Regions from separate parts of the Ectobacillus soli genome, predicted to be linked through region 3. Evidence: riboswitches for the same ligand, from Rfam matches in the RefSeq annotation. Region 3 holds a riboswitch; each other region holds the start of a gene.
The links. A riboswitch is a leader RNA that binds a small molecule or an ion and turns the genes downstream of it on or off. The one in region 3 is predicted to bind cyclic di-GMP.
Positions count from the first base shown of each region.

Region 1 (10,392 bases), on a different contig from region 3:
AAACATTATACTAAAGAAATATGCGTATATTGTCAATAAAATTTCATATTTTATTGAATGATATTCACTAATTTTGTCGAATAAAGTAAGGATAGAATAACCTAATAAAGGCAGAAACAAATTTCAATATATAGTATACATTATTTATTTTAATATGTTATACTCTTTGTAGAAAAAGGGAGCATATTTCATAAATCACATAAAGGATGGTAGGTATATGAGTACTGTGAATATCCAAACTGAATTACAAGAATTAGTCAATGGAAGCAATGCACAAGTTCAACTAAGCGTTCCGCAATTAGTTGAAAAAGTACTAGTGAAAAAAGAAGGTGTTTTATCTTCTGCAGGCGCTGTTTCTGTTGCGACGGGAAAATACACAGGACGTTCTCCTAAAGATAAATTTATCGTTAAAGATGATATTACGGAAGGCAAAGTTGACTGGGGTTCAGTTAACCAACCAATTTCATCAGAAACTTTCGATAAGCTATATACTAAAGTGTTAGAATACTTAAAAAACAAAGATGAAATATTCGTATTTAACGGTTTCGCTGGAGCAGATAAAGCATATCAAATGCCAATCCAAGTTATCAATGAATATGCATGGCATAATCTATTTGCAGAGCAATTATTTATTCGTCCTACTGAAGAAGAATTAGTAAATCATCAATCTGAATTTACAATTGTTTCAGCGCCTAATTTTAAAGCTGATCCAAGCGTGGATGGAACAAATTCAGAAACATTCATTATCACTTCCTTTGAAAAACGTATCGTTCTAATCGGAGGAACTGAATATGCAGGCGAAATGAAAAAAGGTATCTTCTCTATTATGAACTTCTTACTACCTGAACAAGACATCTTCTCTATGCACTGCTCTTCTAATGTTGGTCAAGAAGGCGACGTTGCTTTATTCTTCGGTCTTTCTGGAACAGGAAAAACAACTTTATCAGCTGATGCAAACCGTAAACTTATTGGGGATGATGAACACGGCTGGTCTGATAATGGTGTATTTAACATCGAAGGCGGTTGCTATGCAAAAGTTGTCAATTTATCACGTGAAAAAGAACCTCAAATCTACGATGCTATCACATTTGGTACTGTTTTAGAAAACGTTGTTCTTGATGAACATTCTCGCGTGCCAGATTATGATAATGTATCATTGACAGAAAATACTCGTGTTGCTTATCCAATGGAAGCAATTGATAATATTGTCTTACCAAGTGTTGCAGGTCATCCGAATACAATTATTTTCTTAACAGCTGATGCATCTGGCGTATTGCCTCCAATCAGCAAACTTTCTAAAGAACAAGCAATGTACCACTTCTTAAGCGGATATACAAGCAAACTTGCTGGTACAGAACGTGGAGTTACTTCTCCACAAGCAACATTCTCAACATGCTTTGGATCTCCTTTCTTACCGCTTCCAGCTTCTCGTTATGCTGAACTACTTGGAGAAAAAATTGAAAAACATAATGCCGAAGTATTCTTAGTAAACACAGGATGGACTGGCGGAGTATACGGTGTAGGAAAACGTATGAATCTTAAATATACTCGTGCAATGGTTCAAGCAGCACTTAACGGTGAACTAGCTAATGTGGAAACAAACAAAGATAGCATTTTCGGACTTGAAATTCCACTTCATGTACCTGGTGTTCCTGATGAAGTATTAATACCAGAAAAGACATGGGCTAACAAAGAAGAATATAAGAAAACTGCTTTGGAACTTGCAGGCAAATTCAAAGAAAACTTCAAGAAATTTGCTAATGTTTCTGAAGACATCATTTCAGCAGGCGGTCCTTTCTAATAACTAAAAACACCGTCTACAGAATTACTGTAGACGGTGTTTTTTTTTCAAAAAAAAAGAGCAGTCAAATGACTGCTCAACATTTATAGCATGTAACCGTGCTTCTAGCTAGAGATGCTTTTCGTAGTTGTTTTATCTACTATCCTACACTGCGTTACTTAGTAGACGCTACTTGTAGAAATTCATTCACTTCTTCAAAGCTTAACCCTAAACTTTTTGCCTCCATAATCAATGCTAACCACTCCATGTCAAGATAGGCTCCGTGCGTCTCTTCCCCAATCATTCTTGATTGACTCATCAACATTAGCTACCTCCGTAAGCGGCAGACCAGCCATCGTAGTATTCCTACCTTAGATCTGTGACTTTGCGTCCCCATTTTTCAACAGGTTTGCCTTTATCAACTTTTCATAATTTTAATTGTGATATTTCACAACCCTATTTTATCATGATTATCATTTAATAGTCGACTTATATTATAAAAATATTTAAAAAAACATTTTGACAATATTCGATAAACAAACGATGCACTTTACTAAATAGCGGGATGAAACATTTTAATCACACTTTTTTTTATAGGCATTCACACAATTTTGCTTCAGTTCATACAGTAACAGTAGATTCTATCTAGGAGGTGCACAGCATTGCGAAAGCTTCTCTTTCTATTTTTAATTATGCTACTTTGTTTGAGTACCTTAGCAGCTTGCAATCAAAAGTCAGTCAATGAAAAGATTCGTGTCGGCGAGGTCACCCATTCCTTATTTTATACTCCCCTATATGTAGCCATAAATAATGGCTATTTCCGAGAAGAAGGAATTGATTTAGAACTACAAATGACTGCTGGCGGTGATAAGACAATGACTGCCATTCTTTCAAATGGTATAGATATCGGACTCGTTGGTTCAGAGACATCCATTTATGTATACAATCAAGGAGCAAAGGATCCTGTTATTAACTTTGCCCAGCTAACCCAAACAGATGGGACATTTCTTGTGGCTCGTTCTAAAACAGATACATTCCATTGGAGTGATTTAAAGGGCAAGACGTTTCTTGGGCAACGCCAAGGTGGTATGCCGCAAATGGTAGGAGAATTTGTTCTGAAAAATCATAATCTAAATCCACAAAAGGATCTTACTCTCATACAAAACATTGACTTTGCGAATATTGCTAACGCCTTTGCTTCTGGAACAGGTGATTACGTTCAATTATTTGAACCAACAGCTAGTATTTTTGAGCAGTCCGGAAAAGGGTATATTGTCGCTTCATTTGGTGCAGAATCTGGAAATGTTCCCTATACATCCTTTATGACAAAGAAAAGTTATATAGTTAGCCATAAAGCAACGATAGAAAAATTTACACAAGCCTTATATAGAGGACAACAATGGGTAGACACTCATACTTCAGAAGAAATTACAAATACAGTACAATCACAATTTCCCGATACACCAAAGGAGATTATTACAAAAGTCATACAACGATATAAGGATCAGCAATCATTTGCAACTAATCCACTTTTAGATGAAGCAGAGTGGAATAACCTTCAAAAAATTATGAAAGAAGCTGGGCAATTGCCAAATAAGGTCGACTATCAAAGCTTAGTTGATCCAGCGATTGCTGAAAAAGTGATAAGAAAATAGGGGAAATGCATAATGAGCTTTTTATCCATTGACCAGCTTTACCATGGGTACTTTACTAAAGATGAAGCAAGTCTTGTGCTAGCTAATATAAGTTTATCTATCCAAGAAGGAGAATTTGTTTCGCTTCTTGGAGCAAGCGGATGCGGGAAAACGACATTACTTTCTTTAATTTCTGGATTACTAGTACCATTAAGCGGTACTGTAACACTTGAAGAGGAAATTATTACAAAACCATCATCCAAAATCGGCTACATGTTACAGCAAGACTACTTATTTCCTTGGAAAACAATACAAGAAAATGTTGTAACTGGACTTCGCATCACGAATACCTATAATGAAGAAAATAAACGTTACACTATCCAATTATTAAACAAGGTTGGATTACAAAACATAGAACATTTGTATCCTCATCATTTGTCGGGTGGAATGCGTCAACGTGCGGCTCTTGTCCGTACGTTAGCAACTCATCCGAAGCTACTATTATTAGATGAACCATTTTCCGCTCTTGATTATCAGACAAAGCTTAAATTAGAAGAACTCGTTTTTTCCCTGCTGAAGCAATTTCAAAAAACGTCCATCCTCGTTACTCATGATTTAGAGGAAGCGATCGCGATGAGTGACCGTATCATTCTACTGCAAGCTAGACCTGGAAGAGTAGCGAAAGAGGTTATAATTCCTGAGGATATACGTACTTTACCCCCCTTTCAGGCGCGTTCTCACCCTTCCTTCCTCCCTTTATTTCAAACTATTTGGAAGGAGCTTGAAGCTATTGAGGGATAATCACTTCAATTTGAAACTATTACACAGCATGTATAAAAAACAGAACCTTACAGTAAAATATACCATCCTATTTATACAAGTACTTTTGCTTGTTGGATTCATCTATCTATGGCAAGTTGCGAGCAGCCTAGATTGGATTGATCCACTTCTATTTAGTTCACCGATTAATATTTTTCACTTATTTAGTAGTAAGTTACAAGATGGTACGCTTTGGCCCCATCTATCTACCACACTATTTGAAACCTGTATTGGATTTATTCTAGGAACTCTTCTCGGTACCATTATTGCTACCATACTTTGGTGGATTCCTATTTTAGCTAAGATTTTAGATCCTTATTTAGTCGTACTCAATGCTATGCCTAAAGTCGCACTCGGACCAATTATCATCGTACTATTTGGTCCTAATGAAACATCATCTATTGCAATGGGGGTACTGATTTCTATCATCATTACCATTCTTGTAATTTACTCAGCCTTTTTAGAGGTTGACACGAATTATATAAAGGTTCTTCAAACATTCGGTGCCAATCGTTGGCAAGTGTATAAGCAAGCAGTTCTCCCTGCTTCCTTTCCAACGATTATATCTACTTTAAAAGTAAACGTAGGCCTTTCTTGGGTCGGAGTTATTTTTGGAGAATTGCTTGTTTCAAAACAAGGTTTAGGTTACTTAATTCATTACGGCTTTCAAATTTTCAATTTCACGCTTGTGCTCATGAGCGTACTGCTCACGTGCTTATTTGCTGCTATCATGTACGTTCTCGTTGCATTATTTGAAAAAATGATTATTAAATAAAGTTCAAATAAAAAATGGACCGTCACAGATAAAGGTTCCCACCATTTCTGAGTAACGGTCCATTTCTTACATAACATGAAAACTTTTGTGTACTTGCTCTAAGCTTCGAACTAGCACATCATCTCTCATAATAAAGCTGTATCGCCGATCATCTTTAATATAGGCCGGAATCGCATCCAACAAAACTGGTCCATTCGTTTCGTCCAGATGTGTATGCTTAACAAGCTTACTAATCGTTGCATAATATATGTTTTTAATAATTACTTTATCTTTTCCAGACACTTTATATTGTCCAACATAATCAAGATGTGAAACGATTCCACCGGTTTCTTCCAGCACCTCCCTGACAGCAGCTTCTTCAGGTGTTTCACCTTCTTCTACTTTTCCACCGGGAAATTCATAGCCACGACGCAAGTGCTGTGTTAACAGCCACTTGTCATTATAACGGCATATCGCCCATACATGCTTAGGTGCTTGAGAAAAAGGACGATCATCAAATGATAACTCCACTTTATTCTGGTAGTAATCTTTAAATGTATACATGCAAATGCGCTCCTAATATTACGAATTCTTACAGTGAATTGTAGCATATTTTTGTAACATCTGCCTAATAAGAAAAATGGTGTTTAAACGTTATTCCCTTTTTAACAACTCATAAAAGCAAACTCTGACCGAACAGGCTTGTCAAATCATGTTGTCCCATAAGATAAAACTCCTATTCATTGTTGCCTAGAGAAAGAGAAATATGCACAATCTCCCTTCCTATACTTTTAGGGTGAACATACAAGTTTTGATATTTTCTTTCAAAATGAAAAAAAGACTATTCTTTCATACACAGATACGACTGTGCTGAAGATAGCCTTTCAACATCATCTATTAGCCAAATACTTTTTCTAGTTCTTCTTTATTTTGTGATAACCAGTAATTCATAAGACGTTTTGCACCCTCTAGATCATGCAGTTTTGCCTGCCCACATTGCAAAACATTAGCTGCGGGTACTTCAGTTACAGTAACTGCATCACGCATTGTGTCTTCGAGCAAGTCAATAATCTCACGAACAGTTGGTGTACCGCTTACTACAAGATAAAACCCAGTTTGGCACCCCATAGGAGAAATATCAATAATATCAAAGTGACCAAATTTCACTACATATTTTCGTAAATTATATGCTAATAAATGTTCCAGTGTATGAATAACATCTGGCTTCATTGCTTCCTTATTCGGCTGACAAAATCGAATATCAAATTTATTTACAATTCCGTCACTTCCGACTTTATGAACACCACAATGTCTGACATAAGGTGCTTTTACAATGGTATGGTCTAATTCAAAGCTTTCTACTGATGGCATATTGGTCTCTCCTTAATAAATCAAAATTAAACAATTCCGATACACATAATATGATATAAGATTTTTTACAAATAGTAAAGAAACGAAACATGATTTTTCAATATAACTTGTGCTATGATAACTGTATTTGAAAGGAGTTTTTACTATGAAAAAAATTCTTATTTCTATTATTCAGTTTTATCAGAATTTTATATCTCCATTAACACCACCATCCTGTCGTTTTTACCCGACTTGCTCCCATTATGGTGTGGAAGCAATTAAAGTCCATGGTGCACTTAAAGGAAGCTGGCTTACTATCAAACGAATTTCAAAATGCCATCCGTTTCATCCCGGTGGATTTGACCCTGTTCCCGAGAAAAAACACAAGCATCCTTAATGTTCGTAGCCGTCTATAATCACGTCTAATTTGCCTGTTTTTGGATCAATCACCATACCGTGTACTGGAACATCAGTTGGTAAGAGAGGGTGATTACGAATCGTTTCTACACTATGTTTTACGCTATCCTCCACGCTTGAGAAGCCACGAAGAAAGCGATTTAAGTCGATACCTGAATAGCGAAGCGTTTCAATCTTATCTTCAGAAATGCCTCGGTCCTTCATCTTCTGAATCGTTTTTTGTGCTTGTATGCTTGCCATGCCACAATCATAATGACCAACCACACATACTTCAGCAGCACCTAATTCATATACTGCCACCATAATACTGCGCATAATACTTCCAAACGGATGAGAAACTATTGCTCCTGCCACTTTAATAATTTTCACATCGCCATTTCGAATATTCATCGCTTTTGGTAGTAGTTCAACGAGACGTGTATCCATACATGATATGATAACAAGTTTCTTCTCAGGATACTTATTCGATCTCAATAGTTCATATTCCTTACTTTCTACAAACCCCTTGTTGAATGTTAAAATTTCATCTAGCAACGCCATTATTTATCCCTCCTATTTTCATGTTCTCTCTTATAGAAATGATTGTCAACTATGAAATAAAATAAGCAATAATTCTGATTCTGGTAAAAGACATAATTCCGTCGATTTTTCCACATAACTTTGTAACAAATAAAACGTTTTCAACACCCTTTTTCACTATAAAATGAGTGTAGATAAACAAAAGAAGGAGTTGAAGTTAGACGATGGATGTTCTTATGTTAAGTCGCATTCAATTTGCTGTTACTGTATTTTATCACTTCTTATTTGTACCGCTTACTTTAGGACTCGTTATTCTCGTAGCGATTATGGAAACACAACATGCACGAACTCTTAACCCTATGTACCGAAAGATGGCAGATTTTTGGGGGAAATTATTCACTATTAACTTTGTAATGGGTATTATCACTGGTATTACAATGGAATTCCAATTTGGTACAAACTGGTCTGAGTATTCTAAATATATGGGAGATATTTTCGGAGCTCCACTCGCAATTGAAGCTCTCGCAGCCTTTTTCTTAGAATCTACCTTCATGGGGATTTGGTTATTCGGGAAAGATCGAATTTCCCCTAAGTTCAGAGCTTTCAGCATGTGGATGGTAGCTATCGGAACAAATTTATCTGCAGTGTGGATTATTACAGCAGATGGATTTATGCAACGTCCGGTTGGATACGTGGTTCGAAATGGCCGCGCTGAACTAAATGATTTCTGGGCACTTATTTCTAATTCATATGCTTGGCACATGTTCTTCCATACAGTTGTAAGTGCATACATCGTTGGTTCCTTCTTTGTAATGGCGATTAGTGCTTACCACTTATTACGTAAAAATAATGTTCCATTCTTTAAAACATCATTTAAATACGCATTGATTTTTGGACTTCTTGCTGCAACAGCAACTCCTTTTATCGGTCATGAATCCGGCGTAAATGCTGCGAAAGTACAGCCTGCAAAAGGTGCAGCGATGGAAGCAATTTGGGATACTGGTACTGGACAACCTTTCAATATCATTCAATTCCCTGATGTGAAAAACGAAAAAAATATTGAAGGTCTTAGCATACCAGGTCTAGGTAGCTTCTTCTATACAAGTAGCTTTAACGGCAAAGTTGTTGGTCTTAAAGATATCCCGCAAGATCAACGTCCAAACGTTAACATTGTTTATTACAGTTTCCGTGCAATGGTTGTTCTTGGTGTATACTTTATGCTTCTTACATGGCTTGGCTTCTATTTATACAGAAAAGGAAAACTTGAAACTTCAAGATTATTCTTAAAGTTTACGATGTGGTCAGTTCTTCTTCCTTACGTAGCAATTAACTTAGGATGGATGGTAACAGAAGCTGGACGTCAACCATGGACTGTATACGGACTGATGAAAACATCCGCATCCGTTTCACCAATTTCTATGTCACAAATTATATTCTCAATTGTTAGTTTAGTTGTATTCTATACCTTACTACTTGTAGCAGATGTGTACTTAATGCTGAAATATGCAAAAAAGGGACCTGAAGCCGTTACTGCTTCTGAAGAGGGGGATGTAAACTATGTCTCATGATATGTTAGCCATCATCTGGTTCGGTCTTTGGGGAGTAATTTGGACAGTGTATTTTGTACTTGATGGATATTCACTTGGAACAGGAATGCTGTTTCCTTTCATAACAAAGGATCGGCAGGAACGGAATCAGCTTCAAGAATCAATTGGACCTTTCTGGGGTGGTAATGAAGTTTGGTTAATTACAGCAGGCGGTGCAACATTTGCGGCCTTCCCAGTTACCTATGCAAACATGTTTAGCTACTTATATACGCCGCTTATGCTTATACTATTTTCACTCTTCTTCCGTGCAGCAGGTCTTGAATTTATGCATAAAGAAGAATCACCAAAATGGCAAAGTACATTTAAATGGGCATTTGCCATTGGCAGCTTTTTAATCGCCCTATTATTCGGAGTAGCGTTTGCGAATCTATACTACGGCCTATTAATTGGTCAAAATGGATATGAAGGAACATTACTCAGTCTTCTTCATCCTTATGGTTTACTTGGTGGTATTCTATTCGTCGCAATCTTCACTCTTTCAGGTGCACTATGGACGATATTGAAAACAACAGGAGAAGTGGCAGATCGGTCCTATAAGATAGCAAGACCAGCATCTATGGTTTCAGCCATCTTGCTTGCTATCTTCTTCGTTGCAACTGCAAATCGAACTAAGCTATTTGAAAATTCCAATCAATACCCAGTTCTTTATTTACTACCAATCCTAGCTATGCTTCTAAGCATACTTGCTATCTGGATGGTGGCAAAGAAAAAAATCGGATTAGCCTTTACTTCCGTAGCTTTAACAATCACTATGTTTATGGCAACAGGCTTTGCAGGAATGTTCCCAAGAATGCTTCCTTCTCGCATTAATGATGTATTTAGTACAACATTATACAATGCATCAGGTAGCCAGTTAACCCTACAAATTATGTTCGTTGTAGCTATTATCATGGTACCAATTGTTATCGGTTATCAAATATGGAGCTATACCGTTTTCAAAGAAAAGATTACTAAAAACTCAGCAAAGGGATATCATTAATACTCCTTAGTAGAGGAAAAGCGCATGACATGATGTCATGCGCTTTTCTTATGTAAAATGACGCGTATGCATCGTAATGGTTTCTAATCGTTTTTGATTTATTTCATAGCCTAACCCGTTTAGAGTTGAAACAGTTACCTTTCCGTTTTTCACCGTAACCTCTGGACAAATAATATCCTCTTCCCAGTAACGTGCCGATGCGGAAATATCTCCTGGAATCGAAAAGTTAGGCAAAGTACTGAGGGCTATATTTTGAGCTCTAGAAATTCCGGTTTCAATCATTCCTCCGCACCAAACAGGAATATGTTGTTCCATGCAGAAATCATGAATACGAATTGCTTCTGTTAACCCACCGACCCGTCCCGGTTTTACATTAATAATTTGGCAACTCCCTAACCGAATGGCTACCCTTGCATCTTCTAGTGTATGAATGCTTTCATCTAGGCAAATAGGCGTTTCAATTTGCTGTTGAAGAGTAGCATGATCAAGAAAATCATGATCCCCAAGCGGCTGCTCAATCATCATCAGCCTAA
Region 1 covers NZ_JBGJZM010000001.1:21,413-31,804, reverse strand. Annotated here, with positions in the region: gene pckA (phosphoenolpyruvate carboxykinase (ATP)) at 218-1,801, shown strand; gene ACAN53_RS00175 (anti-repressor SinI family protein) at 1,956-2,105, opposite strand; cyclic di-GMP riboswitch class I at 2,120-2,204, opposite strand; gene ACAN53_RS00170 (ABC transporter substrate-binding protein) at 2,443-3,435, shown strand; gene ACAN53_RS00165 (ABC transporter ATP-binding protein) at 3,448-4,215, shown strand; gene ACAN53_RS00160 (ABC transporter permease) at 4,244-5,008, shown strand; gene ytkD (RNA deprotection pyrophosphohydrolase) at 5,075-5,551, opposite strand; gene ACAN53_RS00150 (S-ribosylhomocysteine lyase) at 5,885-6,358, opposite strand; gene yidD (membrane protein insertion efficiency factor YidD) at 6,504-6,734, shown strand; gene ACAN53_RS00140 (beta-class carbonic anhydrase) at 6,731-7,294, opposite strand; gene ACAN53_RS00135 (cytochrome ubiquinol oxidase subunit I) at 7,498-8,841, shown strand; gene cydB (cytochrome d ubiquinol oxidase subunit II) at 8,831-9,859, shown strand; gene menC (o-succinylbenzoate synthase) at 9,908-10,392, opposite strand, start outside.
Region 1: it holds a riboswitch for cyclic di-GMP, as region 3 does, so the genes downstream of both, ACAN53_RS00175 (anti-repressor SinI family protein) here and ACAN53_RS14340 (DUF192 domain-containing protein) in region 3, are expected to answer to the same signal.

Region 2 (10,392 bases), 270 kb from region 3:
AACTATCAAAGCCTGAAGCTACGCTTGTCGTGAAAGGAGCATAACCTATGAAAATTGGACTTGTTGTTGAAGGAAGCTATCCTTACGTGAGCGGCGGCGTGGCGAGCTGGGTGCAAATGATCATGACCCAATTTTCCGAACATGAATTTACCATTTTCGCGATTGTTCCGTCTATTAGCTCCGGCCAGACCTATCAATATACGATTCCGGATAATGTAGCGGAAATCGTCGTCATCCCGCTACTCTCCGAGGAGGCTGAAAAGCGGATCAAGCCATCGCTTACACAAGAAGAAGTGCTCATTTTACAAAAGTGGTTTACGTTCCAATCTGCAGATTCACAGGCGCTTGAACTTATTGCGAACCCGAACAAGATTGGAACACTAGATGCCTTCTTTGAAAGCCCAGCATTTTATCAGATTGTGAAGGAAAGTTACTTTTATGAAGAAAGCAGCGGCTCCTTCCTCGATTATTTCTGGATGTGGCGCTCGATGTTTACACCGATTATCCGCATCTTACAAATTAAGCTACCTGAATTAGATCTCGTACACGCCGTTTCCACCGGCTATGGCGGACTGCTTGCAGCGGCGATTAGTCATAAGCTTCATATTCCGTACCTCTTAACCGAGCACGGCATTTACACCCGCGAGCGGGAGGAGGAAATTCTGCAATCGAGCTGGATTCCTATTGAATACAAAAATCGCTGGATCGATTTCTTCCATCATTTATCTCGGCAGGCATACGAGCAGGCAAGTGATATTATCACCTTATTTGAACGAAACAGTCTTTATCAAAAAGAGCTTGGTGCTCCGGTACATAAGCTGCACATCGTTCCAAACGGGGTGAACATCGAAGACTATGCAGAGCTTAGAAAGCCTAAAGTTTTTACCGATACAATTGTAATTTCCGCGATTATTCGCGTCGTCCCGATTAAAGACTTGAAGACGATGATTTATGCGGCAAAGCTCGTTTCCGACCATAAGATTCCATTTATCTTTTACCTCATGGGTCCAGATGCTGAAGAGCCGGAATATGCGCAGGAATGCCGTGACCTCATCAAGCAACTTCAATTGGAGGACAAGGTTATTATGACGGGACGCGTCGATATTAAAGAATATTTAACAAAAACAGATATCCTCGTTTTAACGAGCGTATCGGAGGGTCAGCCTCTTGCAATGCTAGAAGGAATGGCCGCAGGAATTCCGTGGATTGCCACCGATGTCGGCTCGTGCAAGGAGCTCGTATTTGGAATGGAAGGCGATAAGGAAGGTCAGTGCGGCTTTATCGTACCACCTGTTTCTCCGGAACAGGTCGCATCCTATATGGAATGGTACTATCATCATCCAGAAAGCATTCAAGAGTTTGGAGACAATGGCAGAAGACGAATCGAAAAGCAATATCAACTCGTCGATGTTATCGATAACTACCGCAAGCTATACAACAAAAGGGGGGGACAAACATGGCAGGAATAGGATTTCGCTTGCAAAAGCTCTTTCAAGAGGACTATTTTTCCTCGCGCGTGAAAGCCTATGGATTTTCACTCTTTGTTACCGCTGGTCCTTGGCTCATTTTAATCTTAACCATCACCGGAACGCGGTATTTACTTAGCCTGTTTCACACTATTCCGACAGAGGAGCAAAAACTCTTTAGCATCTCGCTGTCATACTGCTTTATTTTTTCCCTTATCGTATACGGGGGACTGCAGCTCATCGTGACGAGATACGTAGCCGATCTTCTGTATGAACAAAAAGTAGACGACATCTATCCCTCCTTCATTGGGATGATTCGCATTGTATCCGTGCTCGCCTTTATTATCTGGCTCATATTCGCCCTTTCTACACCGCTTGTGCTCTATTATAAATTCATGCTCTTGTTTCTCTTTTTCTCGTTAAATATTATTTGGATTCAGTCGATTTATTTAACAGCAGCAAAGGATTATCAATCGATTGCCTATGCATTCCTAAGCGGGTCTCTCGTATTTATTGCGGGCGTCCTTTGGCTTTCCTTTTCCCATCTTACCGTTTCCTTTCTACATGGCTATGCCTTTTTGCTACTTACTAGCTTTGCGATTGGAATGTTTGTTACTTTACTCTGGCTTAGCGTTGTCATGCTGCGGATGTTTCCGACGGGAAAAGTCAAAACGCCGTATACATTTCTGTCGTATATCGATCGCTTTCCGGAATTGTTTTGGTCCGGCCTTCTATACAATATCGGCATTTGGGTATGCAATTTCACCATTTGGTTCGGGGAAGGACGCGAGGTAGTAGCGGGGAGCTTTCTGTATCACCCTATTTATGATACAGCAGTATTCTGGGCCTATTTAACGATTCTTCCGACGTACGTCATCTTCGTCGTATCGGTCGAAACAAGATTCTATGAACGGTATAAAAAATATTACGGAGCCGTCAATAGTGGCGGGACGCTAAAACAAATTCTAGCATTAAAGGATTCCATGAATCTCGTACTACGCCAAGAGGTATACCGCCTGCTGCGAAACCAAGGCATCGTATCCATACTCGTCGTATTTAGTGTGTGGATTTATTTGTCACAGGCAAGCCTTTCGTTACGAACGTTCTCGATCTTTCAACTAACGACACTCGGCGCCTTTTCAAACGGAATGGTTCTCGTTTTGACCCTTTTGATGCTCTACTTTGAAGATCGCAAAGGAGCCTATCGAACGTCTGCCATTTTTTTCTTTGGAAATTTAATTTTCTCTATCCTTTTGCTTCCATTAGGCTATAATGGATATGGGATTGGCTTTGTCGCCGGTTCTGGTATCGCGTTCTTATATGCCTTTGCAAGACTATTTAACTACGTTCAGGATATCGATTACCACACATTTTGCCAGTCAAATGTACAAACGAAACGCCGCGTATTCTTTACGAATCTTGCAAATCGATTAAATAAACTAAATTAGGACTACTGGAGGAGATTTTTATGGCAATCTTAGTAACAGGCGGAGCAGGATACATAGGAAGTCATACTTGTGTAGAGCTACTAAACAACCAATATGAGATTGTCGTCATCGATAACTTATCCAATAGTTCGGTAGAAGCTATTACCCGCGTGCAAGAAATTACAGGAAAATCCTTCCCCTTCTACGAAGAAGATTTGCTGAACCGAGAAGCGGTGGACACCATTTTCCGTGAAAATCAAATCGACGCCGTCATTCACTTTGCCGGCTTCAAAGCGGTCGGAGAATCCGTAAGCAAGCCTCTCTCTTACTACTATAACAATATAACAAGCACTCTCATTCTATGTGATGTCATGAACAAATATAACGTAAAACAACTCGTATTTAGCTCATCTGCAACGGTATATGGCGTTCCCGAAACGTCTCCGATTACAGAGGACTTTCCGCTATCTGCAACCAATCCGTACGGACAAACGAAGCTAATGATTGAACAAATTCTTCAGGATTTAGCAGTATCCGATCCAAGCTGGAGCATCGCCCTTCTCCGCTATTTCAACCCGTTCGGAGCGCACGAAAGCGGTCGAATCGGCGAAGATCCAAACGGCCTTCCAAACAATCTCATGCCGTATGTTACGCAAATAGCGGTCGGTAAATTAAAGGAGCTCAGCGTCTTTGGCAATGACTATCCAACAAAGGATGGCACAGGCGTACGCGACTACATCCACGTTGTCGATCTATCTATCGGTCATGTGAAGGCATTGGATTACATTCGTGAGCATACAGGAACGGAAGCCTTTAATCTTGGAACGGGAACTGGCTACAGCGTACTCGAAATGGTACAAGCCTTCGAAAAAATTTGTGGAAAACCAATTCCATACCGCATTACAAACCGCCGTCCCGGGGATATTGCAATCTGCGTTGCGGACCCTTCTAAAGCCAACCGCGTACTTGGGTGGCAAACTACACGCACATTAGAAGACATGTGCAAAGACTCATGGAACTGGCAATCTCATAATAAAAATGGCTACAAAGCCCTGCAAGTTAACTAAGTTTTCACATATATCTGGTTGAATCTTGTCCCAGCACTAGTATAATAAAACCATAAACGTGCAAGACCTCTTAATAGCAAACTTACTGAAAAGTAAGGACGCAAAGCAACAGATCTAAGGCGAGAAGCTAAGATGGCTGTGCTGCCGTAATTTTCTATTTAAGAGAAAAATCGTAGTGGAGGAGAATATAATATGGCTATTAAACGTTTTGTTTCATTCCTGGCATTGTTCGCATTATTTATCATACCAAGCGTTGCTGCATGCGCTAGCAGCGGCAACCCTCTATTAAAAACAAAGAATTTTACGATCTATTACGGAGCAGCAAATGCAAAAGCAATTCAAAAGCTCTCCACCTATAGCACAGTTGTCATTGAACCATACGCATTTACAAAGGATCAAATAACACAGTTAAAAAAATCTGGAACAAAGGTACTTGGCTATGTGAGCGTTATGGAACTAGAAGCTCAAAATAAAGCTAAAGTTACTGATTCTGATTACTACTATTATAATGGTAGTAAAATGCAGATCCCTCAGTGGAATACATATATTATGGATATCACGAACGCTCATTACAGAAGCGTTATATTAACAAAAGTAAATGAACAAGTCGCTCAAAAAGGATTAGATGGTGTCTTCTTAGACACAGTTGGTGACATTGATGATTATTTCTATGACAAACCAATCGACCAAACAAAGATTCGCGGCGGCTATGTTGCATTATTAAAAGAAATGAAAGCCAAATATCCAAGCTTACTTCTTATGCAAAACTGGGGCTTTGACACAATAAAAACTACATCGTTACCATACATCGATGCAGTACTATGGGAAGACTTTAACAGTAAAGTAATTGCAAAGGATGCATGGAGCCAAAACTGGATTAAGTACTTCCAAAGCCAAAAGAGTACGCTAAAAGTATTTACAGTTGCTCCTAACACAGCATCTCAATCTTTTAGCCAATCAAAAGGCTTCGTGTCTATGGTAAATAAAAATGATGTATATGATAAATTAAAATAAAACCTACATCTTATCGATTTGCCCCCCGCAGGGATTGCGGGGGGTTTTTGCTTTGGGGGGGTGGCGAGTCGGAGGACGTGGCAGAAAGCCTGGCGAAATTTGTCGTTTTTTCACGAATATAACGTTTTCGAGATTAAATGTGATAGTTTCGAGATTAAATTCAGGATTTCGTGATTAAATAGAGTCTTTTCGTGATTAAACTCAGGATTTTAAGATTAAATCAATGCGTCGTTGTGGATTGAACCGAGATCTCACACGTAAATATGCTATTTCATTAATAAGACAAATGTTCCTCTCATCAAATTCACTCATTTCCTCATTTGTTCAGACATTTTTTGTAGAATTAAGCCGATTACACTGGAAAAAGTGTGCAATCAACTTGATACAGTGGCCTCTTATACATCGCTCTGCCCGCACAAACTTTTGTTGAAACGAAGCACCAACACCTATAATAAGAAAAGAAAGCAACACAATAACCGTTCCCTCGCCTCATGTTCATACACCTTTGCTCTAATTTTACTTTATTACAACAAGCCCAAACACATAATTTGAGATTTAGAAAAATATTCCTTACAATAACAGTTGTACATACAAGTACAAAGGAGGACTATTCTATGAGCAACAAAATCCTGATGGTCGTTACAAATGGTTATACAATGAAGAACGGTGAACTAGCTGGTATATGGTTAACAGAATTTTCCGAAGCATATTTAGAATTTACGAAAAATGGATATGACGTAACTGTTGCAAGCCCAAAAGGCGGCGAATCCCAAATTGATCCACGCAGCTTACAAGGGGACGTTCCCGAAGAAGATCAAAAAGCTGGCACATTACTAACTAACACCCTTCCTCTTTCTAATATAAAGGGTGCAGATGAATTCATCGGCATTTTCTTTCCAGGTGGTCACGGTACAATGTTTGACTTCCCAGAAAACGAACATATTCACAAACTACTAACTGATTTTGCAAATCAAGATAAAATCATCGCAGCTGTATGTCACGGCCCAGCAGCCTTAGTAGGCGGCGTGCTCGCAAACGGACAACCTCTTGTCAAAGGCAAACGAATGACTGCCTTCACAAATGAAGAGGAAGTTGCCACAACTCTTGATAAATATATGCCGTTTTTACTCGAATCCAAGCTCCGTGAGCTAGGCGGTTCCTTCGTCGCCGAGCCAAACTGGTCTGATCACGTCGAAGTTGACGGAAAGCTAATTACCGGCCAAAATCCGCAATCAACCATAAGCGTGGCAAAAGCATTTATAGCACAACTAGCATAAGTATAGAAGAAAAGAAGCCCATCTTCACATTGATGGGCTTCCTTTTTATTAGACCAATTCTTTTTCATGCAAATGCTGCTTCATCCATTTTTCTACCTCACAAGGGGACAATGGATTACTATAGTAGAATCCTCGCACATTCTCACCGTTTATTCGCGTAAGAAAAGAACATTGCTCCTGCTCTTCCACTCCTTCAGCCAAGACAGAAATTCCTAAGCTATTTCCTAGATCAGCAACAGAATCGAGAAGCTTCTTATTCGCTAGGTTCCGTTTAATATTATAAATATAACTCTTATTATATTTCAGTAACTGAATTGGTAATTGTACCATATTACAAAGAGAGCAAAAATCCGTTCCAAAGTTTTCAAGAGCTACCATAACACCGCAGCGTTTCATGGCAGTTAAAAATGCCATTCCCATATCTGGGCTATTAATTAAAGCTTCCTCTGTCACTTCAACGATAAGTTGACCTGCCGCAAACTGCATATCCTGCAACAGTTGTATTACTTTCTCGGTAAACAAGCTACTATTAAGTAACTGAGGGGACAACCGTACAGCTAGTTTCATTTTTAAGTGAAAGGTATCATTCCACGAATGAATTTTTTGCATCGCTTCTTGTAACATCCAAAGCGTTGTATCTGCTATAAGCCCTTCTTCTTCTGCAAGAGACGTTAGTTCAAGCCAAGTAATGAGACCATATTCAGGATGCTGCCAACGCATATAGGCTTCCATACCTAAAATCGAGCCATCATATAAATCTAATTGTGGCTGATATACAAGCATAAATTCCCGGTTTTCTATAGCCATGGGCAAATCCATACCCAGTTTCTTTCTTCGATTGATCTTATCACTGTGATTATAGAAGTGATAATTATTACCGGACTTCGCTTTCACATAATACAAGGCAGAATCGGCATGGCGCAGAAGTTCATCTTCTGTCATTCCATCACACGGGAACATAGATATTCCAAGCGAAACGGTAGAAACAATCGAATTATCTTGAAATATAATCGGACCTTGAAAGGCAAGTACAATTCGCTTCGCAATCACTTCTACTTCTTCCACCCGCAAATTAGGAAGAAGTAACGCGAATTCATCTCCGCCAAGACGTGCAGCAAAATCATTATTGCGAGTGACCATTTGCAACCGTTGGGCAACCTCTTTCAAAAACAGATCGCCATATTCATGGGAAAATGTATCATTAATCCATTTAAAATGATCAAAATCCAAATAGAAAAGGGCAAATGTTGTTTCACTCTTTAGATAACGCTGGATCTGATGCGAAAAGGAACGACGATTCGCAATCCCGGTTAATCCGTCAATAAATGCCATACTTTTCAAATGTTCCTCATACGATTTACGTTCCCGAATATCCTTCGATAATATAATAATGTAATCTAAATTTTGCTGTTCATCTACTGCCGGAATGATTCGAACTTCGAGCCATACCCATATTTGTTGCTTACTAAGAATTCGATATTCAAGAAGAACCGACTCCCTTTTAAGCAAGACATCATCCATTTTCTCTCGCACTAAAGAAAGATCCTCCGAATGAATCAAGGAAAAGAACGACATGGACATCGATTCCATCGGCGTATAACCCAATACGCCTGTAATCGACGGGGAAACATATGTAGTAACCAAAGATGGTGTAATCATTATCGTATAATCGCTAGAATGCTCGGCGATAATTCGGTGACGATTTTCACTTTCCTGTAAAGCCAGCTCATATTTCTTCTGCACCGTCATATCTCGTATTACAACCGAAACCATCGTAACTTGATTATCCCGGTTCCGGATCGGTGAAAGCGTGACGCTTACCGGCACAACCGATCCATCATCTCTCTTCACACTCGTATCCATCCCGCGCATAACCGAACCCGTTACAATCTGATTGAAAATATCCTCAGCAGCAGACTTCTCTACATCGAACCAGATGTAAGCAGGTTGTCCTTTTAATTCCTTCTCCTCATGTCCAAGAAAATTTCCAAAAGCAGGATTCATCTGCACAATATTTTGATTCAAATCCATAATAAACATTGGATCCGCTGCATTTGTGAAAAAAGCCTCCAGCTTCTGCTCCGTCTCCCGCTCCTCGGAAATATCGTTCATCACATATTTCACACCAGGAACGCCTTGATACACAATATCTCTTACAAACAATTCAACAATCGCACATCCGTTTCTTTTATATACCAACTCTTCGGAAAAGCGCCACGTTCTATCTCCATCGGAATAAGACTCTCCTTGTTTATCACTACGTTTAAGAAAAGAGTCTACACGTTTTCCAATAATATCATAATTGTTATTTGCCCCAAGCAGCCTGATTCCCGCAGCATTCACAAAGGTAATCTTTCCATCCACCTCAATGAAAATGGGACTCGGGGTATTTTCGATTAACTGTTGATAACGCTCATCTATCTTATTCATCTCCTCGCTCCAAGAGACGTTCTCTCTCCATCTAAAGGAGAGAACAATCAACGAAGCCAGTATCAAGACAAATAGGAGAAAATCAACACTCTCTCGAAACGTATACCACCTAGCAAACTGCAACGCAGCAAGCATAGAGATTAGTATAAAAATTGTTATATAAAAAAAACGTAACGGCCCATGAATGGAACGTCCATTACGCCAAAAACTCATCCACCCCAACGTTACAAGCAGAAGCGAAAGTACAACAACCTCTAAAAAACTACCCTGCATCCATATCATCCCTAACATACATATCCGTACATCTTAGTTTACTATATTTATACACTACTTTAAACCGAACAGATTGTGAATTTACAGAATTAAGCAAAAATAGGTTAGATTTATCAGAGGCCGGGACGGGGGTGCGCCGTTAAATCCGGAATTTTCGCCGTTAAACTTGGGTTCACCGCTGATTATTTGATTGGCACCGCCGTTATTCTCTCCTCACTTTCCTCCTTCTCCTCTCATTTCCGGGGGCGCGCCGTTAAATCCTGGATTTTCGCCGTTAAACTTGGGTGTTCCGCCGATTATTTGTTGGTTTACGCCGTTATTCTCTTCTCTCTTTCCTCCTTCTCCTCTCATTTCCGGGAGCGCGCCGTTAAATCCGGGAATTCCGCCGTTAATTTGTTGATTCCCGCCGTTATTCTCTTCTCTCTTTCCTCCTTCTCCTCTCATTTCCGGGAGCGCGCCGTTAAATCCGGAATTTCCGCCGTTAAACTTGGGTGCTCCGCCGATAATTTGTTGATTCCCGCCGTTATTTCCCTCTTCTCCCTGCTTATTTTCTGTATACTAATCCTATACTGTTTAAAAAGGAGGCCGTTTGATGAATTTCCAATTACTCCGTCACTATTGCCTGCAGCAGAAGGGCGCGTTCGAGGATTTCCCATTTGGTCCGGATACGCATGTCATGAAGGTAGCAAATAAAATGTTTGCTCTGTTATCAGAAAAAAATGAGATTCCTTCGATCAGCCTAAAATGTGACCCCATTCGAAGCGATGTGCTGCGCGACACTTACGAAGCAGTCAAACCAGGGTATCATTTAAATAAAAAGCATTGGAATACGGTTACGATAGATGGAAGTATTTCAGATGAGGAGATTCAAAGCTATATCGATCATTCGTATACACTTGTTTTCCAAAGCTTACGAAAGAGTGAGCGGGAACAGTTACAAATAGCTTTACTAGAAAAATAAATGAATCCCCCACATCTAACATAGATGTGGGGGATTTTCTATACGTCTATTCTACCCATTCTCATTCATTACAGCACTTCATTATTTCTTTGCCAACACATAATAATCCGCCATAACCCCCAAGGAATCAATCACCACATCATACAAACGACCGTCCCTACCAAAATATAACTGCAGCACTTCCGATCCAACTGCAAATCCAATCGTCAGTGTAATCGCCTTTTTATGACTTCCTAATAAGTTGTACAGCAACAAATTCATAATTCCGAACCCAATAAAATGGCCCGCTTTCACCAAAAACCAATACGAATGAATTTGCGTGATATCAAATAAATTAAAAAAGGACCCATAATTCGGATGCGAGTTCCAACGAAAATCAAGGCTTGTAAAACTAAGTAGCGATTCCAGGTTTTCTGCAAATATATTCATACTTAAAAACAAGCCCCATATGATAACTAGGACAAGCTTCGTTTGTTT
Region 2 covers NZ_JBGJZM010000002.1:250,382-260,773, forward strand. Annotated here, with positions in the region: gene ACAN53_RS13070 (DUF2194 domain-containing protein) at 1-44, shown strand, start outside; gene pelF (GT4 family glycosyltransferase PelF) at 48-1,469, shown strand; gene pelG (exopolysaccharide Pel transporter PelG) at 1,457-2,914, shown strand; gene galE (UDP-glucose 4-epimerase GalE) at 2,935-3,960, shown strand; cyclic di-GMP riboswitch class I at 4,026-4,109, shown strand; gene ACAN53_RS13090 (endo alpha-1,4 polygalactosaminidase) at 4,153-4,974, shown strand; gene ACAN53_RS13095 (type 1 glutamine amidotransferase domain-containing protein) at 5,589-6,251, shown strand; gene ACAN53_RS13100 (sensor domain-containing protein) at 6,300-8,954, opposite strand; gene ACAN53_RS13105 (hypothetical protein) at 9,168-9,398, opposite strand; gene ACAN53_RS13110 (MmcQ/YjbR family DNA-binding protein) at 9,547-9,915, shown strand; gene ACAN53_RS13115 (VanZ family protein) at 9,997-10,392, opposite strand, start outside.
Region 2: it holds a riboswitch for cyclic di-GMP, as region 3 does, so the genes downstream of both, ACAN53_RS13090 (endo alpha-1,4 polygalactosaminidase) here and ACAN53_RS14340 (DUF192 domain-containing protein) in region 3, are expected to answer to the same signal.

Region 3 (10,392 bases):
ATCATAAAAAGCAGGGCGCACTCCTGTTGGTACAAGCTTCCCAATGATTTTCCCATCTTCATCCAGACCCCTCTGCTCGAAAACAAAAATGTCCTGGAGAACAATAATATCGCCCTCCATTCCCTGCACCTCGGTGATATTCGTTATTTTACGGGAACCGTCCTTTAACCGAGATTGTTGAACAATCAGATCAAGTGCCCCAGCGATTTGTTCGCGAATCGCTCGAATGGGCAGGTCCACTCCTGCCATCAACACCATTGTTTCTAATCGGGAGATCATATCACGTGGACTATTAGAGTGACCGGTAGCCAAAGAACCATCATGACCCGTGTTCATTGCCTGAAGCATATCCAATGCTTCTGCTCCCCGAACCTCCCCAATAACAATACGCTCTGGTCTCATCCGTAATGAGTTACGAACTAAATCGCGTATAGTAATGGCACCTTTGCCTTCAATATTAGGAGGTCTTGTTTCAAGTGAAACGACATGTTCTTGGCTAAGCTGTAATTCCGCTGCATCCTCTATTGTTATGATCCGCTCGTCATTTGGAATAAAGGAGGATAATACATTTAATGTTGTTGTTTTTCCGGAGCCGGTACCTCCGCTTACAAATATGTTTAACCTTGCTTTGACACATGCCTCGATAAATGCTGACATTTCTTCTGTTAGTGTGCCAAAATGAATTAAATTCGATATTGTAAACGGATCTTTAGCAAATTTCCGAATGGTTACAGTCGGACCATTTAGTGCTAGAGGGGGCACTATAGCATTTACCCGTGAACCATCTGGCAAGCGCGCATCAACCATCGGGCTGCTCTCATCAATCCGTCTGCCTAACGGGGCAACAATTTTTTCAATCATATTCATGACATGCTCGTTGTCTCTAAATGTGATTTCCGTTATTTCTAGCTTTCCTTTTCGTTCTGCGTATACTTGGGTTGGACCATTTACCATGATTTCACTCACATCAGGATCTGCTAACAAAGGATTAATTGGGCCAAAGCCCGTAATATCATTTACTAACTCATTAATGACCAGCCGGCGGTCAACACTCCCTTGCAATGCTTCATCATCCTGAATAATTTCGATTGCCATTCCATCAAGTTTAGAATTGATTTCCTCCTTGCTATCATACTCGAACCCTTCTAAAATCCTTTTCTGTAATTCTTCTTTTAGCTTTTGGTTCTTTTCATTTATTGGGGCACTGCTAGTAGGCATACTACTATTCAACTTCGTTTTTAACGTTTTTTCCGTTGCCTTTTCTTTTTGCTCTTTTTCTAGTTTTACGTTTATTCCTTGTCTTTCGGATATAGGCTGCTTTTCCTGCTTCGATTGATTTGTATCACTAATACAGCCACTTTTATTCTTATCTGATCGCTTACTTAGGGAAGTTCCCTCATCGACTGCATGTTTCTTTTGTGGAAAAGACTCCATTCCATCCTGCTTTTCCTCTATTCTTTCGTGCGGCGTACTGCTGCTTTGCTCTCCTACCGCTGAAGAACCATTAGTTTTTGCTTTCATTTTTTCTAATAGTCCCATTCCTACTCTCTCCTTTTTTGCCTATTTGCTGATAGCATCTTTTCCAGTATTGTCTTTTTTTTTGGCATTGCCATTGGCTCATTCGAATCTAGATGCTCAGCAACTTTAAATATTGCTTTGGAAAGATCACAGCTTGGTTGATTAATAACAAAAGGAATTCCAAGATTTAACGATTTTGAAGCTACCTGAAAATTATTTGGAATAAAGTAGAGATGTTCAATTTGTAAAATTTGCGGTACTTGGTCTGCTTGAATGACACTTTCCATTGTAGATCGATTTAAAACGACTTTAACCTTTTCATGCATTTCCAAAGTTTGAAGGATTTGCAGCATTCGTTTCGTGTTTTTAATAGAAATTAGTTCCAGTGTCGTTAAGAGAAGGATTACATCTGCTTTTTCGATTAACGTGAGCGTTTGGTCATTTATTCCGACCCCAGTATCGACAATAAGATAGTGATAATCCTCTAGAATGAATTGCGATACTTTGTCGATAATTTCCGGCGTAATTAAATCAGCCAATTCCGGTCTTTTCGGGGCTGACAAAACACGGACACCACTTGTATGTTTGTACATATAATTATTTAAACTGAACGAATCTAATATCTCCATCCTTTCAGCAACATCACTGATAGAAAAGGAAGATTCAAGATCCATGGCTACATTTACATCTCCGAATTGGAAGTCACCGTCCATTAATGCAATCTGCAACTTTTTTTTGTATAAAGCAATCGCGAGATTAACAGCTAAAGTTGTTTTACCCACTCCGCCTTTTGCACTGCAAATGACAACCATTTTTCCTTTCCGGCTTTGTTTCTGTATACCCGGAGCTACCATTTACGACCCCTCCACTTTTGTTTCAGCAGTTTTCATCTTGCTATGTAAAACATAATTAAGAACCCCTTTTCTTGCAGCTTTAATCAAATTTACTGCGTCCTTCTGCTGAACCTCAACTGTTATTGAATCATACTCGACGGATGCATCTGTTGTTTTCATTTGTTTTCCAACTGCCAAAACCCTTACATTTTCCTGTAAAACCATTGTATCAGCACGCTTTGTAGTATCTCCATCCAAGGAAGGTCCTGTATAAACAATATCAATCGTATCTTCAGGCTTAATCATATTTGCAACTGTTTCTATTTTCCCTCCTGGAATGGTTACTGCCCGATCATCGCTTTTAAGCTTCCCTGCTATTGTAGTGGCTGCCTCTAATGATTGAAGATGGTGTTTTAAAATCACTTCATCTGTTGCAATATCGTCTGCTGAATATTGTCCAATGATACCTGAGGCGTCCTGAACTGCATCGGCATTAACACTCTTTGCAGGGATATTTATTTTCTTCAGCATTTTGGCTGTAATTTGCTGATCCTTTTTAATAGGTACAGCTGCTGCGACAACAGATTTCATCTGGCCGGACTGCTGTGATAATTGATTCGTATATTGATAAAAAAGAAGTGTTGCCAACCCAGCCATGACGATTGAAATCAAAAATATTGTCTTTTTTTTCATCTAACATTCTCCTATTCCACTAGCCGGGCCATATATGCTCCTCTGTTTAGACTTCCAGCTTCATATGTTCCGATATCGACGCGTTCAATAAATTCTCCATTAATAGATGTATCCTTGGAGCTCATTGGATCTAGTAAATAAAAAAAGGCAAACCCGGTTACGGTGATACTATCTATTACTTGACCATTTGAACTATTTGTTTTATAGACAATAACAGGAACGATTCGATCACAATTTCGAACCGTAATATCCCCACTGGGATTCGGGCATTTATTGATACGATAATTGACGCTATCCTGTGTTTCACCTGCGATATTTCCTGTTTGCGTAGGCACAACATCACCGACTGAAACAATCTTGTCATAGCCGTATTTTAATGTATCTCCATAAGTACGCGCACCAGGACCTGCCAGTGCTAAAATTCCAAAATTCCCGGTCGACGAATCTCCTGCACCAACTTTAAGTGAAACGGTTTGACCATATGTAATTGCTGTGGATTCGTCAATACCCAGAGGGATAACACCAAGTAATCTACCAATTGGATCAAGCTTTGCCGTGGCACTTTCTTGCACCGTCATGCTATTAAAGCCTAAAATTTTAGCAAATAGTAAAGGTACTGCTTTTTTTAATGAAACCCGAACTTGCTGGTCCATTGTAATTTGGAGATTTTGTAAGCTAGATTGTTCTTGATAAGACGATAGAATGGTACCTACGACATCTTGTACTCGTGCAGGATCCCCATTAGGCAGCTCTTGGGCACCGGACAATGCAGCGGTCGTTGCTATTTTTTTCAAGTCACTCTTTTCCTTGTAAACCATACCAATATCGACAACAAGTCCAACCATGCCAAAGATCAATACCATCGAAAATGCAAAAAGGACGATTATATTTCCTTTTTCACTTCGCAATAAAGAAATGGTTCCTTTTTTTATTGTTGCTAAGTCCCTTTGATCCATCTTCTTTTCCTCCTTATTTTTAATCTACACGTATTGTGGATTGTGTCTGAAGGTTGTAAGGAGATAGAAATTGGTCAAATACCGGCGTGATGTCAGCCATCGGATAAGATAAAGTAACTGTCGTATAGCTCCCGGATATACGTGAAGCTTGATCAGGAGTAATAGTAATTCTAATATTGGCCGGATGACGTACTGTCGATTGATTTTGTACATATTGAATGATGTCGGCATCCGTTTTGCCGAGGCCTGCCAGGCGGGAGGCTTCTTGTGCAGTCATGTTTAAGCTCAAATAAGTAAAGAGCACAAAGCCAAGATTAATCATACCAACCAGCATTAGTAAAAAGATGGGAACAATAAGTGCAAATTCCACAAGTGACTGCCCATGCTCCTGCTTGGCAAGCTTTACAAATTTTTTACCATAACACCACTCTCCCTTCGAGGAAAAAGGCGAAAATGGCACCTGCTGCAATGGCCACCCCGTAAGGATATGTGACTTGTCTATTAAACAGGTACGACATTTGTTGCTTGTTTTTTATCCCGTACAGAAAGAGCGTAACTTTTTTTAACATCCCTTTTCCAACTGCAATGATGATTAGCGCAATGAGTCCTCCGATGACTCCCATATAAATCCCGGTATAAATTACAAATACCCATCCTTTAAAAGCCCCTACTAATGCAAGAAGTTTTACATCTCCTGCTCCTATCCCGCCCAGAAAAAAAGGAACGATCAATAATCCTAACCCTGTAAAAAACCCAATAAGGGAAACGTACAATCCTTCTACACCGTTAAAAATGAGGTGAGTAAAAATAGCGACTAGCAGGACAGGGTAAATAACCCTATTGTATATTTTTCTGCTTTTAAGATCTGTATACACCGATATCACAAGCGTCATGATTAATAGTAGATTAAGGAACATATACATATCTCCTATGTTAAAAAATGGACTTTTTTAAAATAGCTCTGCAACAACATGTCGCAGAGCTTTTATCATATCTATCTAATTCGGTACTATTTTTCAATTAAAGAAACATTCATTAAGGATTTACTTGACTATTTACATTTTCAAACAATTTAGTAATTTTTGGACCAAATACGAGTAATACTGTTACTACTCCCGCTGCAATCAAGCCTAAAATTAATCCATACTCGGTCATACCTTGTCCTTCTTCTTCTAAAAATAACTCTTTTAACTTTTTCATCATGTTTACTTCCCCCTTACTTTTATTTTAGTAGTTTTACGATTTGTCCTCTTTGAATGCTGTTTAACCGGATGCTACCACTCTCTAATTCAATAACTGAAGTAGCCGTTGAAAACTTTTTTCCTATTTTTCCAGGCTGCAGATGTTCTTCCATTCCAACAATTCTCCAATCTTTGTCGATATACAGGACATCAATTGGAAATTTCATAAAAAACGTATGGATTGCATTACAAGGATAAAGATAAAGACCGGAACCCGAGGATAATTCCTGCCTAAACATCAAACCTTTTAACCTTTTAAAAAAGGTATTCGCAGATTCGATCGATTCGGCAATGTTTTGAGCATTCTCTAGGTTGACCAATCGCAAACTACCACCACCTCCTTAAAATAAAAACAACCCCGCCATCTACCGAAGCGGGGGTGAAAAAACATGCTTAAATCCACACAAATATTGCGTGCGCCCATCTTTCGGTAGCTGGCTGACATTGCGATTTACGCTTTAGTCCCTATAGCTTTGCGTCACTGGTTTTCACCAGGTTTGCCATTATCGAGATTTTGCATTTTTTTAAACAAAACCGATAATCTATTAATTTAATTAAATTATATGAATTATATATAAGCATGTCTACACATTTACACAATTTTTATATTTGTTTTCTTATTTATTTTCTTATTTTTTGATTTTATAAAAATTACTTAGGCCTTCATTACCATAAAATCTATTCTTAAAATCGATAAAAATTTATTGTAAATCGATAAATAACTTGTTAAAATCAAAAGAAAAAATACATAAGTGAGGTGCTTTTTATGAAACCAGAAACACTATTTTTAAAGTTAGTTGTTATTCTTTTGGGTTTTCCAGTTCTTGCTTTGTGCATATTTTTGGTACCTGAGTTAGCTACTATTGCAGCAAAATTACTTCCAGAGGTTGATTATATAAAATACCCGGTTTCTTTCATTTTTGATGCATCAGCAATACCTTTTTACTTTGCTTTATATCAGGCTTTCAAACTTTTGCTCTATATTGACAAAAATAAAGCCTTTTCCGAATTATCTGTTATAGCCTTAAAGAAAATAAAACACTGCGCCATCACAATCAGCATCTTGCATGTGCTAGTCTTGCCGCTCTTCTATCTCTTTGCGGATAAAGATGATGCCCCGGGTGTCATTTTTATCGGATTGGTTGTTCCTTTTGCTTCAGTGGTGATTGCAGTCTTTGCTGCTGTTCTTCAAAAGCTATTAAAAAATGCCATTGATATAAAATCAGAAAATGATTTAACGATATGAGGTGAAAATAATGGCAATTATAATCAATATTGATGTGATGTTGGCTAAAAGGAAAATGAGCGTAACGGAACTTTCAGAGAAGGTTGGAATCACAATGGCAAATCTTTCTATATTGAAAAATGGTAAAGCAAAAGCGATTCGATTAACCACTTTAGAGGCAATTTGCAAGGCTTTAGAATGTCAGCCTGGGGATATTTTGGAATACAAAGGCGACGAAGACAATCAAAGGTAATAAAGTTTGGTTAATAAACATTGTAAAGGAAAGTAGAACTTAATAGGACAATGATTAGAGGAGGTATAAATTTGAACATGAACAATTTGATTATTGAAAATATTGTAAACCCCCATGAGCTGGAGAGAATGTTTAGAAAAGACCCAAAAGCTTTTAAAAATTCATTCTCGCAAGCTTGGGAGCAAAACCCTGATTCGCAGGTTCTTTCCGTTTGGTATGAAAGATTGCATTTTAAGGAGACGACAACTACAAAAAAACCTTCCTTGCTTCAGAATGGTTTCATATTTATGTGCATTTTAGCCATTCTATCCGGGATAAGCGCTAGGATCATTTTCCATTTTGTCGAACAGCAAGCAATTGCTCCAATTAACCTTGCTTTCAGTATTCTTCCCTTTATTGCAGCCTATTTTGTATACAAAAATCGTCCCCCAAAAAACGTTCTTTATACCCTTTTCGTGTTGTTCCTAATCTCCGGGTTTTATCTTAATATGCTACCATTAAATAATAAAGACAGTATTATCCTTGTTTATTTACACCTTCCCATATTCTTATGGGGATTGACAGGGCTTGCATTTACAGGAAATGAATATTCAAAAGGCAGCACAAGATTAGCCTATCTTAAATTTAATTTGGAATTTTGCATACTATACGCCAGCATGGCAATTAGCGGAATGCTGCTAGCAGCATTGACCATGCAGTTATTTAGCTTTGTTGGCTTGAATATAAAAGACTTCTATTTTAGAAATGTCATTTTATTTGGTGCTGCCGGACTCGCTGTTGTGGCTACCCACCTTGTATCAAGCAATCTAAAACTTGCTAAGAATATTACACCATATTTAGCAAAAATTTTTAGTCCTCTTGTCCTAGCTACATTGTTGGTTTATCTTATAACGATTATTTGGGTCGGAAAAAACCCATTCTTGGACCGCAATTTCCTTATATCCTTCAACGGAATACTCCTTGGTGTATTGACCATCACCATATTTTCCATAACTGAAAGTGACACAGACGAGGAAAAGAACATTTCAGATTATATAAACTTTACCCTAATTGTTCTTGCCCTTATTATTGACAGTGTGGCTTTGTCAGCCATAGTGTTCAGACTTTCTTCTTATGGGATAACGCCCAACAGACTTGCTGTTTTAGGTGTAAACATACTTATCTGGGCAAATCTTATTTGGATCATGCTCTCCTATTTACGCTTTCTCCAAAACAAAACTGGACCTTTTGCCATCCAAGATGCCATCACTAAGTATTTACCGGTCTACGGACTTTGGGCAGCTTTCGTTACATTTACCTTTCCTTTCATTTTTAAATAGAAAGGCTCTATTTATGTAACAAAAGCATAGTCTCCTACTCAGTAATTTAAACAAGCCAATATACCAAGCTTTATACATAACTTGGTATATTGGCTTATTATATTTTTGTAACTAACACCTCATTTACTTATGGTACGGTTCACCGTAGTGTATCTAAATGAGGTTTTTGCATTAAGTGTTGAAAAGTAAACTAGCTGTTTTTATTATTTCACTTTGTTCAATTGTCCATAACTCTTTTAAATTATAAAGTAATACTCCCATACCCTGAATTTCTAATTTGGAGGGATTTACATCCGTTATTCCCAACAAAACTTCCCCACCAGAATTTATTAGACCTTTATTATACAAATCATAAATTTCATTTAATAATGAAATCAGAGGAAATCCTGAAATACCTGTACCTCTAAAATCGCTTGTTCTTAATGATAATGCATCCTTCATTACAATCATACGTAGAATACATAATTGCCTATAAGTTAATTCAGTAGATATTTTAATTAATTGATTTGCTTGCTCTTTGCTGATTGATTCATCGAATGCGATATTAGCAAGCATGTTTCCGTAGTATTTTAATTTCTTTTCCTCGTGCTCCCTTTGGGCTGAAAATATTACTCCTTCAATAACTTCATCTGCGTCCGAACGGTCTGATTGGTCTAAATCAAAGAAATCATCATTTCGTAATTCCTTACCAGTAGATAAGTTATCTCTTATTTTTTCTAGCGCATATGTTGATGTTGCACCTACCTTTTTACTTTCTCTTTTAGATAAGACTCTCCCTTGAATCTCTTCACCTAATTTCGTGAAAGCCTTTTCGGCAACAAGTCCCCCCATTGCACCTATTACTGTACCGGCTGGACCCGCTATAGTTGTACCAATTATTGCTCCTGTTGAAGCACCCGTAATTTCTGCCCCTGATTCAATTAAGAACTTAATTATCTTGTTAGCCATTATATCCTCTTCTCATATGAATTATTTATATCCTAATTCTAAATTTATTGAGCTAAATTGGGGTTGAAGGCTTAAAATAAGTTTTACCTTTAGCATGGGGATAATCTCCGAACAACCATGATTCAGGTCTATCTATCATTACTTTATAAAGAATTTGACCATAAAACATTGCCGCAAGTTTATCATTTTCTTTACAGGACTTCCAAATTGGTTCATAAATAGTCCCCCTTGATACATTAAACAAACGGATTAAAAATTACATTTTACTTCATTACATACATTTACAAACTCAGGCACTTTCATCAGATAATTACACTCTTCTTTCTTTGTATTAAATACTTAACTACCCAATATTCAACTGTATTTGTATTGTATCAATCTCTCGTTTTTTTGACCTAAAATTCTAAACCTTTTAAAAGATCTATAATGGATATTAAGCTATCTATTAACAAAAAGAAGAACTAGCTTATTTAATCTAGTTAATTTTCATTCAATAATTGTACCGTCTTCAAAAACTTTAACGAAAAATAGATTCCCATTTCCACCTGCTTGTTGCATAGACTTCGACTTTAAGAAAACTTGGTAGTATTTCTTTCCGTTCTCTTCCTTAACATCTGTAGAATAACTATACAATGTATCACCATTACTATCATCATATTTCTTTTTGGCGTATGAAACAGCTTGCTCTCCTGTAAATGCTACCTGTTGTTGCTGTTGCTGTTGTTTTTGTTTTACTGCGTCAGCCACCTTAGCCTCTTCTTCTTTTTTCTTAGCTTCAGCTGCTGCTTTGTCTGATTCTACTTTTGCTACTTCTTGATCTATTGCAGTAATCATTTCAGTTGCCTTTTGATTAATCGCTTTAAGATAATCTTTATCTTTTGTTTCTGTCACAATAGTATTCAATATATCCTTTGCCTCTGCATACTTTTGATTGCCCTTTAATTCGTCAGCTTTTGCTAATTGATTATTATATTGGTCTTGTTTTTGTTTTTGAGCTACTAGAGCTTCCCTTGCATCTTTTGCTTGCATTTTCAAAGTATCAGAACCACCACTTGTTTTCTCTACTTGTTCAAATGATTTAATTGCATCGTCTACTTTTGAATCTGATTGGCTCTTAATAGCCTGTACCATTTCTTTAGTTTGTTCATATAAAGTTTTTGTATCTTTATCATCTTTTTTCTCATCCAATGCTAATTGAAATGATGCTAACGCTTTATCATATTCCTTGCTTGCTATAGCTAATTTTCCTTGTTCTACTGCCTTATTAAAAGTGTCATTACTACATCCTGTTATAAAAAGTAGTACGATTCCTAAAAGAACAACTAATTTTTTCATTTTTTCTCCCCTATTTCCATAGAATAATCCTTGCTGACAACAAATATTACTTAGTATTGCATTATAACAAT
Region 3 covers NZ_JBGJZM010000002.1:516,576-526,967, forward strand. Annotated here, with positions in the region: gene ACAN53_RS14305 (CpaF family protein) at 1-1,218, opposite strand, end outside; gene ACAN53_RS14310 (AAA family ATPase) at 1,542-2,372, opposite strand; gene cpaB (Flp pilus assembly protein CpaB) at 2,373-3,044, opposite strand; gene ACAN53_RS14320 (pilus assembly protein TadG-related protein) at 3,056-4,000, opposite strand; gene ACAN53_RS14325 (TadE/TadG family type IV pilus assembly protein) at 4,020-4,460, opposite strand; gene ACAN53_RS14330 (A24 family peptidase) at 4,414-4,917, opposite strand; gene ACAN53_RS14335 (Flp family type IVb pilin) at 5,036-5,203, opposite strand; gene ACAN53_RS14340 (DUF192 domain-containing protein) at 5,223-5,567, opposite strand; cyclic di-GMP riboswitch class I at 5,668-5,753, opposite strand; gene ACAN53_RS14345 (DUF2975 domain-containing protein) at 6,008-6,487, shown strand; gene ACAN53_RS14350 (helix-turn-helix domain-containing protein) at 6,498-6,719, shown strand; gene ACAN53_RS14355 (DUF4153 domain-containing protein) at 6,791-8,038, shown strand; gene ACAN53_RS14360 (hypothetical protein) at 8,210-8,986, opposite strand; gene ACAN53_RS14365 (hypothetical protein) at 9,473-10,321, opposite strand.